Linked DNA regions of Natronosporangium hydrolyticum. The protein of the gene in region 2 interacts with the protein of the main gene of each other region in a pairwise test. Links are inferred from orthologs where the notes say so. Each region holds a gene or a part of one and is shown on either strand. Other genes may lie near its edges.

Region 1 (5,152 bases), 1.5 Mb from region 2 along the record:
CAGCACCGCCAGGTCCCGGTCCGGGTCGTAGACCACCACGGTGGCGTCGTAGGGCTGGCCCGCGAGCTCCACCCCCACCGAGCGGGTGCCCGCCACCACATGCGCGTTGGTCATCACATACTCGGCGGAGTAGACGAAGCCGGAGCCCTCGATCCGCCGGGAACAGCTCGGCGCGCTGCCCACCACCTTGACCACCGACTCGGCCGCCTGGCCTACCACTGGGTGGACCGCCAGCGCCGAATCCGGTGGCGCCACTTCTCGTACCCGGGTGGGGGTCAGGCCACCGAACACATCCGGAAAGCCACGAGTGTCGACCGCGTCGCGTAACGCGTTCGACAGCGCCTGCGCCGGCGGCGGCATCAACCGGTCGATGCCGCCCAGCACCGCCGAGTCCCGCACCGACTTGGCCAGCCAGGGCACGGACGACGAGGCCAACGGCACCGCCACCAGCCAGGCGACCAACGCCACCGCCACCAGCGACACCACCGCGCCGCCGGCGTCGTCGAGCTTCTGGCCGGGCCGGCTCCGGATGATCCCCCGCAGCCGGGAACCGAGCCAGCCGGCGAGCACCTGGCCCAGCACCGCCAGGCCGAACACCGCCAGCAGCGCCACCACCACCCGGTGGATGTCCGCCTCCATCTGGCGGGCGAAGATCGGGCCCAGCTGGAGCCCGAGCAGGGCACCGGCGAAGAAGCCGGCGAAGGAGAGGATCCCGACCACGAAACCCTGCCGGTAGCCGCTGATCGCGAACATCAGCATGAGCACGACTAGGACGACGTCGACCACTGACACTGCTTTAGCGTACGGGCCAGGCTTGCTCACGGGGCAGGTCATCGACTCTGTCCTGTGACCACGGTCTCGCCCAGCCGGCCAACTCCAGCAGGGTGGCGAGCACCCCGGCGGTGAAACCCCACACCAGCAAGCCATCCACGGAGAAGGCGGGACCGACATATCCGCTCGGGTGGCGGACCCGCAACCGGTTGGCCGGGTCGGCGAGCGCGGCGACCGGCAACCGGGCCACCCGCGACACTTCGTCGGTGGCCCGGGGGTAGACCTGATGCGGGGCATGCCACCAGGCCAGCACCGGAGTGACCACAAAGTCGCTTACCGGAATCCACAGCTGGGGAAGCTCCGTCACCACGGTGGCGCTGCCGGGATCCAGGCCGACCTCCTCGGTCGCCTCCCGCAGCGCGGTGCCGGTCGCGCCGGGGTCGCCCGGGTCGGCGGCGCCGCCCGGGAAGGCGACCTGGCCGGCGTGGGTGCGCATGGTGGCGGCCCGTTCCAATAGCAGCACGTCCGGCCCGGCACCGGGCTCCTCGCCGAGCAGGACCAGCACCGCGCTCGGGCGCCCCCGCCCAGCCGGCGTGGGCCAGCGGGTGAAGTCGGCGGTTACGGCGGTGGCGGCCCGGCTCGCCAGCGGCTGCCACCAGTCGGGCAGGGAGTCGGTCACGCCAGCCCCTCCGGCGGCGGGACGCCGAGGTGTTCGGCCACCAGCTCGGCCAGCTCCGCCGCGTCGTACGGGCGGGCGAGGTGGAGGTAGACGAGTTCGCCAGCGTCGTCGATGAACAGGGTGATCGGCAGATTCATCAGGCCGAGGCTGGCGAGCAGGTCGCCGCCGCGATCGTAGAGCGATGGGAAGTCCAGCGCCAGATCCTCGGCGAGCGACGCCGCCCGGGGCCGGGTGTCCTCGCTCACCACCCCCACCACGTGCACCTGGCCGGTGGTCAGGTCGGCGTAGCGCTGCAGCGCCGGCAGCTCCTCCCGGCACGGGGGGCACCAGCTGGCCCAGAGATTGACCACTGCCGGCCCTCGTAGGGCGGTCAACTCGACCGGCTCGTCCCCGGTGAAGCAAGGCAGGGTCAGCTCGGGCAACTGGTCGGTGCCGCCGCCCGGGGACGGCTCGCCGCCGGCGGCCGGGGGGGACTCGCCGTCGGGTGGGGCGGTGAGCTCGTCACACTCGGCCAGCGGCGAGGCCACCTCGGGTGGCCCGCCGTCGTCGACCGGCTCGCCGCCGCCATCGTTACCGCAGGCGGCGAGCAGCAGCGCCGCAGCCATCGCCACGGCGGCTCCGCGAACCGACCTCGACACAGCGCTCACCCGACCTCGGCGTCGGTCAACGCGGCCAACTCGGCCGCCCGGGGGCCCTTGAGCAACATCACCGCGGTGTCCCGGTCGGTGGGGCCGGACCCGTAGGCCGGGCACCAGCGGGCCAGCGAACACGCGCCACACGCCGGCTTGCGGGCGTGACACACCCGCCGACCGTGGAAGATCACCCGATGCGAGAACATGGTCCAGTCGCGCTTGGGGAGCAGCTCACCGACCGCCTGCTCGATCTTGATTGGATCGGTCTGCTCGGTCCAGCGCCAGCGGCGGACCAGTCGGGCGAAGTGGGTGTCGACGGTGAGGCCGGGTACGCCGAAGGCGTTGCCGAGGATCACGTTGGCGGTCTTGCGGCCCACCCCGGGCAGGGTGCGAAGCTCGGCCATCTGGCCCGGCACGTCGCCGTCGTACCGCTCGACCAGCTGCTGCCCCAACTTGATCAGCGCATCGGCCTTGTTTCGGAAGAAACCGGTCGGCCGCAGCAGCTCCTCCAGCTCGCCCCGGTCGGCCGCAGCGTAGTCGGCGGCGGTCGGGTAGCGGGCGAACAGCTTCGGGCTCACCTCGTTGACCCGGACGTCGGTGGTCTGCGCGGAGAGGATGGTGGCGACGGTCAACTGGAGCGGGGTCTGGTGGTCGAGCTCGCAGTGGGCGTCCGGGTGGATCACCGCCAGCTCGCGGGCCATCCGCCGGGCGCGGCGGGTACGGGCCAGGGGGGTCTCCGAGTCATCGTCGAACCGCTGGGGGGTCGCTCCCGCCGCCGCTCGCCGATTCGCCGCCTTCGCCACGCCGGCCAGCCTACGTCAGCCCACCGACGGCGGCGTGATCTCGCCGTCCGGTCCGAGCTGCGCACCGGTCTCGGGAAAGTCCAGCGCGGTGACGTCGCGGACCAGCTCCAAGCCCCGCTGCTCCGGATCGGGGCGGGGCAGACCCGCGTCGTACATGTGGGTCGAGACCAGCTGGCCGGCGGCGAACCCGCCGTCGGCGTGTAGTGACACCCGCAACACCGCACCCAGCCCGAGCGGGCCGGCGGCGTTGAGGGTGCCGCCGCCACCGGCGAAGTTGCCCAGGCTGTAGGCGATCAGCCGGCCCTGGTAGAACTCCAGCCCGCGCAGCACGTGCGGGCCGTGGCCGACCACCAGGTCGGCGCCGGCGTCGACCACCGCCCGGGCGAACGCCATCGGGTCGCCCCGCTGCTCGCCGTAGTACTCCTCCGGGCCGGGGGAGACCCGGGTGGCGTCGGCGCCCTCCGCCCCCATATGCACCTGCACCACCACCAGGTCGGCCTGGTCGGCGGCGCGGGCGACCACCGCCGACGCCTGGCCGTGGTCGTTCAGGTCGTTGGTCCAGGCGTACGGGCTGAAGCCCACCACGGCCACCTCGACCCCGGCGGCCGAGACGACGGTGATCTCTTCCCGCTCGCCGGTGTGGGCGATGCCGTGGTCGGCCAGCGCGGCCCGGGTGTTTTCGCGGCCGGCCGGACCGAAGTCGTTGCCGTGGTTGTTGGCGAGGTTCATCAGGTCGAAGCCGCCGTCGCGCAGGTGCGCTGCGTAGTGGGGCGGGGCCCGGAACGCGTGGCAGGCGGTGGCCTCCTCCGGGCACTTCTCGTGGCCGGTGTCCTCGGTGAGCGGCTGCTCCAGGTTGCCCATCACCAGATCGGCGGCGAGCGCGTCGACCACCTGGGCGAAGAAGCCGGCGCCGTCGTCCGCCGGGAGCCGCCCTTCGTCGCCGAGCACGATGTCGCCGGTGGCGGAGAGGGTCACCGCCGCGGCCGGTGGGGTGGTGGGCACCGGGCTGGGCTGGGTCGGGGCAACGGTCTCGGTCGGCGACCGCCACTGGCCGGCCGGGTCGCCAGCGCGGGCGAACCGGTCACCGAACAGGCTCGCCGCGCCGAGGCCGAGCAGCAGCGCGGCCGTTACTGCCGCGGCGGCCCCGATGAATAATCGGCGGGGCACGCCCCGCCGCGATGGTGCGTCGGCTGGCGGCGGGCGGTAGGACGGGACGGGCATGATAACTCACCGGAGGCTGTGGGGGACGCTCTGCGGACACTCCGCCCGGCTGAGGATACCTGTCGCATACGCTCCGTTGGTAGCACGCGTCAGCGAGGTCACTCGGCTGGCTGCGAATCCGGGGTACCCGCGGCTAGCCTGCGTTTGCGACTACCACCCCTACCGGGTGGTTGTGGGGTTCGGCGCGGCAGCGCCTAGACTGTTGCTGCGCGGGATCCGCGCATGCATGGAGGTGCGCGATGGACGAGGTACTTGCCCGCAGCGGGATCTTCCAGGGGGTGGACCCGGAAGCCGCTGAGGCGCTCGCCAAGGAGATGGAGACCGTCGAGGTCCGCAAGAGCGACGTGGTCTTCAACGAGGGCGAGCCGGGCGACAGCCTTTACATCGTGCTCACCGGCAAGGTGAAGCTCGGCCGGCGGGCCGCCGACGGCCGGCAGAACCTGATCGCGGTGATGGGCCCATCGGACATGGTCGGCGAGTTGTCGCTGTTCGATCCGGGGCCGCGCACCGCCACGGTCACCGCGGTGGTCGACACCAAGCTGGCCCGGCTGCGCAAGCAGGCGCTGCGACCGTGGTTGGCGAACCGGCCGGAGATCGCCGAGCAGTTGCTGCGGGTGGTGGCCCGGCGGCTGCGCCGCACCAACGACGAAAAGGCCGACCTTATCTTCACCGACGTGCCCGGCCGGGTCGCCAAAAACCTGCTCCAGTTGGCGAGTCGGTTCGGCACCCGCGACGGCGGCGTGCTGCGGGTCACCCACGACCTCACTCAGGAGGAGCTGGCCCAGCTGGTGGGGGCATCCCGGGAGACGGTCAATAAGGCGCTCGCCGACTTCGCCTCCCGCGGCTGGCTGCGGCTGGACGGCAAGAGCGTGATCATTCTCGACCCGGAGCGGCTGGCGCGACGCGCCCGCGTCTGACCCGCTCGACGGCCGCCCCGACAGTCCGCGGGTGGCCACCGCCGCTCGCCGGCCACCCTTGACAGTCTGCGGGTGTCCACCCGCCGTTCCGCTCGTTGGGCCCCATGGCACGCGTGAAATGTCATGGTC
Region 2 (5,866 bases):
TCCGTGCCGGTGCCGCCAGCGGTCGTCGCTGGGCAGCACCTCCTGCAACGCCGCCAGTAGGTCCGGCTCGGTGCCCGACCCGGTCTCGATCACCGCCAGGCCGGCGGTGGCGTGCGGCACGAAGACGTGCAGCAGCCCATCCCCCTCGCCGGCCACGAACTGCTGCGCCTCGGCGGTGATGTCGCGCACCGTCTCGGCCGACCCGGTCTGCACGGTGATCACCTCAGTGCGCATACCCCGAGTGTGCCCCGGCGCAGTTCAACGGTTCACAGCAGGGTGAGGTGACGCGCGGTGGTCGGGCTTGGCAGGATAGAAGTGCGACCCATGACGACTGAGGAGTTCCCGTGGCCACTGAACCCACCCGTGCCACCCCGCGCCGGCCGGTCATCAGCGATGGCCTACCCAGCCAGCTGCCGGATATCGACCCGGAAGAGACCGGTGAATGGGTCGAATCGCTCGACGGCGTGATCGACGCTGGCGGCCCCAAGCGCGCCCGTTACGTGATGTTGCGGCTGTTGGAGCGGGCGCGGGAGCGTCAGGTCGGAGTGCCGCCGCTGACCACCACCGACTACCTCAACTCGATCCCGCCCGAGCGGGAGCCATGGTTCCCCGGCGATGAGCACACCGAACGCCGCATCCGGGCGTACATCCGGTGGAACGCCGCGATGATGGTGCACCGGGCGCAGCGGCCGGACGTGGGTGTCGGAGGTCACATCTCCACCTATGCGTCGGCCGCCGCCCTCTACGAGGTCGGGTTCAACCACTTCTTCCGCGGCAAGCAGCACGCCGGCGGCGGTGACCAGATCTTCTTCCAGGGCCACGCCTCCCCCGGCATCTACGCCCGGGCGTTCCTGGAGGGGCGGCTCTCGGAGCAGAAGCTCGACGGGTTCCGGCAGGAGCTGTCCCACCCGGGCGGTGGCCTGTCCAGCTACCCGCACCCGCGGCTGATGCCCGACTTCTGGGAGTTCCCCACGGTCTCGATGGGGCTGGGCGCGATCAACGCGGTCTACCAGGCCCGGTTCAACCGCTACCTGCACCACCGGGGCGTCAAGGACACCTCTGACCAGCAGGTATGGGCCTTCCTCGGCGACGGCGAGATGGACGAGCCGGAGTCGCTCGGCGCGGTCGCCATGGCCGCCCGCGAGGAGCTCGACAACCTGACCTTCGTCATCAACTGCAACCTGCAGCGCCTCGACGGCCCAGTGCGCGGCAACGGCAAGGTCATCCAGGAGCTGGAGTCGTTCTTCCGCGGCGCCGGCTGGAACGTGATCAAGGTGATCTGGGGTCGGGAGTGGGACCCGCTGCTCGCCGCCGATGTCGACGGCGCCCTGGTCAACCTGATGAACAAAACCCCCGACGGCGACTACCAGACCTACAAGGCCGAGTCCGGCGCCTATGTACGGGAGCACTTCTTCGGTCGCGACCAGCGCACCCGCAAGATGGTCGAGGACATGACCGACGACGAGATCTGGGGCCTCAAGCGGGGTGGTCACGACTACCGCAAGCTGTACGCGGCGTACCAGGCGGCGGTCAACCACACCGGGCAGCCGACGGTGATCCTCGCCAAGACCATCAAGGGGTGGACGCTCGGCTCGCAGTTCGAGGGGCGCAACGCCACCCACCAGATGAAGAAGCTGACCCTGGATGATCTGAAGACCTTCCGGGACCGGCTCTACCTGGACATCCCCGACTCGGCGCTGGAAGACAACCCGTACCTCCCGCCGTACTACCGGCCGGAGGAGGGCTCCGACGAGCTCGCCTACCTCAAAGAGCGGCGGGACGCGCTGGGCGGCTCGGTGCCCACCCGCAACACCACCACGATCCCGCTGTCGCTGCCCGGCCCGAAGCCGTACGACTCGATCAAGGGCGGCTCCGGTAAGCAGTCGGTCGCCACCACGATGGCCTTCGTCCGGCTGCTCAAGGAGCTGATGAAGGACAAGAACATCGGCGCCCGCTGGGTGCCGATCATCCCCGACGAGGCCCGGACCTTCGGGATGGACTCGCTCTTCCCGACCGCCAAGATCTACTCCCCGCACGGGCAGAACTACACCCCGGTCGACCGGGAGCTGTTCCTGTCCTACAAGGAGGCGACCGCCGGGCAGATTCTCCACGAGGGGATCACCGAAGCCGGGTCGGTGGCGTCGTTCACCGCCGCCGGTTCCGCGTACGCCACCCACGGCGAGCCGATGATCCCGATGTACATCTTCTACTCGATGTTCGGGTTCCAGCGCACCGCCGACGCCCTGTGGGCCGCCGCCGACCAGCTCGTCCGCGGGTTCATGCTCGGCGCCACCGCGGGACGCACCACGCTCAACGGTGAGGGGCTGCAGCACGAGGACGGGCATTCGCTGCTGCTGGCGGCGACCAACCCGGCGGTGGTCACCTACGACCCCGCCTTCTCCTACGAGATCGCTCACATCGTCGAGGACGGCCTGCGCCGGATGTACGGCGAGGAGCAGGAGAACATCTTCTACTACCTCACCGTCTACAACGAGCCGGTGCCGCAGCCCCCGCAGCCGGACGACCTCGACGTCGCCGGGCTGCTGCAGGGCCTCTACAAGTGCCGCCCCGCCGAGGTCTCCGGACCGCGGGCGCAGCTGCTCGCCTCGGGCACCGGCATGCAGTGGGCACTGCGGGCGCAGGAGCTGCTAGCGCAGGACTGGGGAGTCGCCGCCGACGTCTGGTCGGCCACCTCGTGGACCGAGCTGCGCCGGGAGGCGGTCGACTGCGAGGAGCACAACCTGCTGCACCCGGACGCCGAGGCCCGCACCCCGTATGTGACCCGGGCGCTGTCCGACGCGCCGGGCCCGAAGGTGGCGGTCTCGGACTTCATGCAGGCGGTGCCGGACCTGATCGCCCGCTGGGTGCCGGGTTCCTACACCTCGCTGGGCACCGACGGCTTCGGGCTCTCCGACACCCGCGGGGCGCTGCGCCGCCACTTCCACGTCGACGCCGAGTCGGTGGTGGTGGCGACCCTGCGCCAGCTGGCCCTCGCGGGTGAGGTGCCGGCGACGGTGGCGGCCGAAGCGGCGGCGAAGTACGCCATCGGCGATGTCACCGCCGCCCCGGTCGGGGAGACCGCCGGCTCGTCCGAGTGAGCGTCAGCAACTGGGCGGGCAACGTCACCTTCGGCGCCGGCCGGGTCCACCGGCCGGCGACCGTCGGTGAGCTGCGGCGGCTGGTCGCCGGTGCCGACCGGGTCCGCGCCCTCGGCACCGGACACTCGTTCAACCGGATCGCCGACACCACCGGCGACCTGGTCTCGGTCGCCGGGTTGCCGGCCACGATCGAGATCGACCGGGAGCGGGCAGCAGTCACGGTCGCGGCCGGGGTCCGCTACGGCGAGCTGGTGGCGGAGCTGCACCAGGCCGGGTTCGCGCTGCCGAGCCTCGCCTCGCTGCCGCACATCTCGGTCGCGGGGGCCTGCGCCACCGGCACCCACGGTTCCGGCGACGGTATCGGCAACCTGGCCACCCTGGTCTCCGCGCTGGAGCTGGTCACCGCCGACGGCGAACTGGTCGAGTTGCGCCGCGACGTCGACGGGGACCGGTTCTCGGCCGCCGTGGTCGGGCTGGGTGCGCTCGGGGTGGTCACCAGCCTCACGCTGGACCTGGTCCCGACCTTCCAGATCCGGCAGTACGTCTACGAACAGCTGCCCCACCAGACGCTCGCCGACCGGTTCGACGAAGTGTTCCGGGCCGCGTACAGCGTCAGCGTCTTCACCGGCTGGGACGGGCCGCACGCCCGGCAGGTGTGGCACAAGCACCGGCTGCCCGACCCCGACGATGCGCCGGCGGCCGCTGCGGCCCCGGAGTGGCTCGGTGCCCGGCTCGCCGACGGTCCCCGGCACCCGGTGCCCGGGGCGTCGCCGGTGCACTGCACCGACCAACTGGGCGAGCCCGGCCCGTGGCACCTGCGGCTGCCACATTTCCGGCTGGATTTCACCCCCAGCAGCGGCCAGGAGCTGCAGTCGGAGTATTTCGTCGCCCGCCAGCGGGCACCCGAGGCGCTGGCGGCGCTCGAGCGGATCTCCGACCGGATCGCACCGGTGCTGCAGATCAGCGAGGTTCGCACGATCGCCGCCGATGAGCTGTGGCTCAGCCCGTGTTATCGGCGCGACAGCGTCGCCTGCCACTTCACCTGGATCGCCGACACCGAGGCAGTGACACCGGTGGTGGCCGCGGTCGAGGAGCAGCTGGCGCCGTTCGCGGCCCGCCCGCACTGGGGGAAGGTCTTCGGCATGCCCCCCGCGACGCTGCGGGGGCGCTATCCGCGACTGCCGGAGTTCGCGGCGCTCGCCCGTGAGTTCGACCCGGCGGGCAAGTTCCGGAACGACTTCCTCGACCGGTATCTCCCCGGCTGACTACCTCGCCGACTGATCCGAACGGTTTGGGGATGGGCGTGGTGGCGCTGGCAACCACAGCCATCCCGCCCTCTCGCCGATCGCGGGTCGCCGGCCGAAGTTCGCTCGCATTCATCCGGCAACTGGTGTAGACAGGTATAGCGGAAAGTATCGGGGAGGCGGCGGAGCGTAGAGGATGACTACTGACGGCGGGCCGGCGACCCAGGCTCCGCCCATCCGACCGGTCCGGGTGGAGGTGCTCCACGAGAGCGAGCGCACCCGGGTCACCCGGCTGCACCTGCCACCGGACGGCACGGCGCCGCGGCGGCTGATCCGGAAGGAGCCCCGCGGGCCAGGGGCCGGCGATCGCCTCCGCCACGAACAGGCGATCCTGAGTCGGCTCGACGACGTGGCCGGGGTCGCCCACCTCGCCCCCAGCCAGCCGTACCCGGGGTCGCTGCTGCTCACCGACGCCGGCGCCCAAGTGCTCGCCGCGGTCGCCACCCCGATGGAGCCGGTGGGGCTGGGCCGGCTCGCGCTCGCGCTCGCGCGGGCGGTCGCCGCCCTGCACCGGGCCGGGGTGGTGCACCGGGACATCAATCCGGCCAACATCGTGCTCGGGGAGTCCGCCGCCACCGGCGGCGACCCCGCCCCGAGTCTGATCGACTTCACGCTGGCCACCACCGCCTCGGAGGTGCGGCCCGCGTTCACCCACCTCAACGAGATCATCGGCACCCTGCCCTACCTGGCGCCGGAGCAGACCGGTCGGGCCGGTCGCCCGGTCGATCAGCGAGCCGACCTCTACGCACTGGGCGCCACCCTCTACGAGTTGGCGACCGGCTCGCCCCCCTTCGGCTCCGGCGATCCGCTCCGGCTCAGCCACGACCACCTGGCTAAGGTGCCGACGCCGCCGCGGGAGGTCAATCCGGCGGTCTCGGCGGACCTCTCCGGCGTGATCATGCACTTGCTGGAGAAGGAGCCAGACAATCGGTACCAAACCGCCGATGGGTTGGTGCATGACCTGGTTCAGCTCACCGACGGCCACCCCGGGCCGCTGCGCATCGGAGAGCGCGACTATCCACTGCGGATCCGGCCACCGTCCCGACTGGTCGGGCGGGAAGCAGAACTCGACAGCCTGGCCAAGGCGCTGCGGGAGACCATCGCCGGCTCCCCACGTAGCGTGCTCATCGACGGTGTTCCCGGCGTCGGCAAGAGTTCGCTCATCGACGAACTGCGCCCGGTGGTCACCGCCCACAACGGCTGGTTCGTCGCCGGCAAGTTCGACCCGTACCGTCGCGACCAGGAGTTCGAGGCGTCCTGGCAGGCGTTCCGGCAGCTCGGCCGGTTGCTGTTGGCGGAGTCCGAGGAGACCCTCGCCGACCTGCGGCCGCGGCTGCTGACCGCGATGGGGCCGAACGCTGGGCTGTTGGCGGCGCTGCATCCGGAGTTCGCCACACTGCTCAACGTCTCCCCGGACCCGAACGTAGAGGATCCGCTCGCCACCTCCGCCCGGCTGCAGCGGAT

What was found. The genes of interacting proteins can lie anywhere in the genome.
Region 1: the proteins of aceE (region 2) and nth interact in binary tests that used the Escherichia coli proteins (3 or more experiments, as listed by UniProt). The link is inferred for Natronosporangium hydrolyticum from one-to-one orthologs.

What each region holds. Positions count from the first base shown.
Region 1 is NZ_CP070499.1:5,352,833-5,357,984, forward strand. Bases 939-3,674 are described here. They hold nth (endonuclease III), read right to left. Parts: upstream 2,784-3,674; coding sequence 2,094-2,783; downstream 939-2,093. Other genes in these bases: JQS43_RS24280 (NUDIX hydrolase), read right to left, coding at 939-1,450; JQS43_RS24285 (TlpA family protein disulfide reductase), read right to left, coding at 1,447-2,055; JQS43_RS24295 (CapA family protein), read right to left, coding at 2,901-3,674. Outside these bases: JQS43_RS24275 (MarP family serine protease), read right to left, coding at 1-792; more of JQS43_RS24280, read right to left, coding at 797-938; more of JQS43_RS24295, read right to left, coding at 3,675-4,106; JQS43_RS24300 (Crp/Fnr family transcriptional regulator), read left to right, coding at 4,346-5,023. UniProt on the Escherichia coli protein: DNA repair enzyme that has both DNA N-glycosylase activity and AP-lyase activity. The DNA N-glycosylase activity releases various damaged pyrimidines from DNA by cleaving the N-glycosidic bond, leaving an AP (apurinic/apyrimidinic) site.
Region 2 is NZ_CP070499.1:3,808,043-3,813,908, forward strand. What follows is about bases 1-3,298. They hold aceE (pyruvate dehydrogenase (acetyl-transferring), homodimeric type), read left to right. Parts: upstream 1-344; coding sequence 345-3,098; downstream 3,099-3,298. Other genes in these bases: JQS43_RS17060 (YjbQ family protein), read right to left, coding at 1-234; JQS43_RS17070 (FAD-binding protein), read left to right, coding at 3,095-3,298. In the rest of the region: more of JQS43_RS17070, read left to right, coding at 3,299-4,363; JQS43_RS17075 (diguanylate cyclase), read left to right, coding at 4,539-5,866. UniProt on the Escherichia coli protein: Component of the pyruvate dehydrogenase (PDH) complex, that catalyzes the overall conversion of pyruvate to acetyl-CoA and CO(2).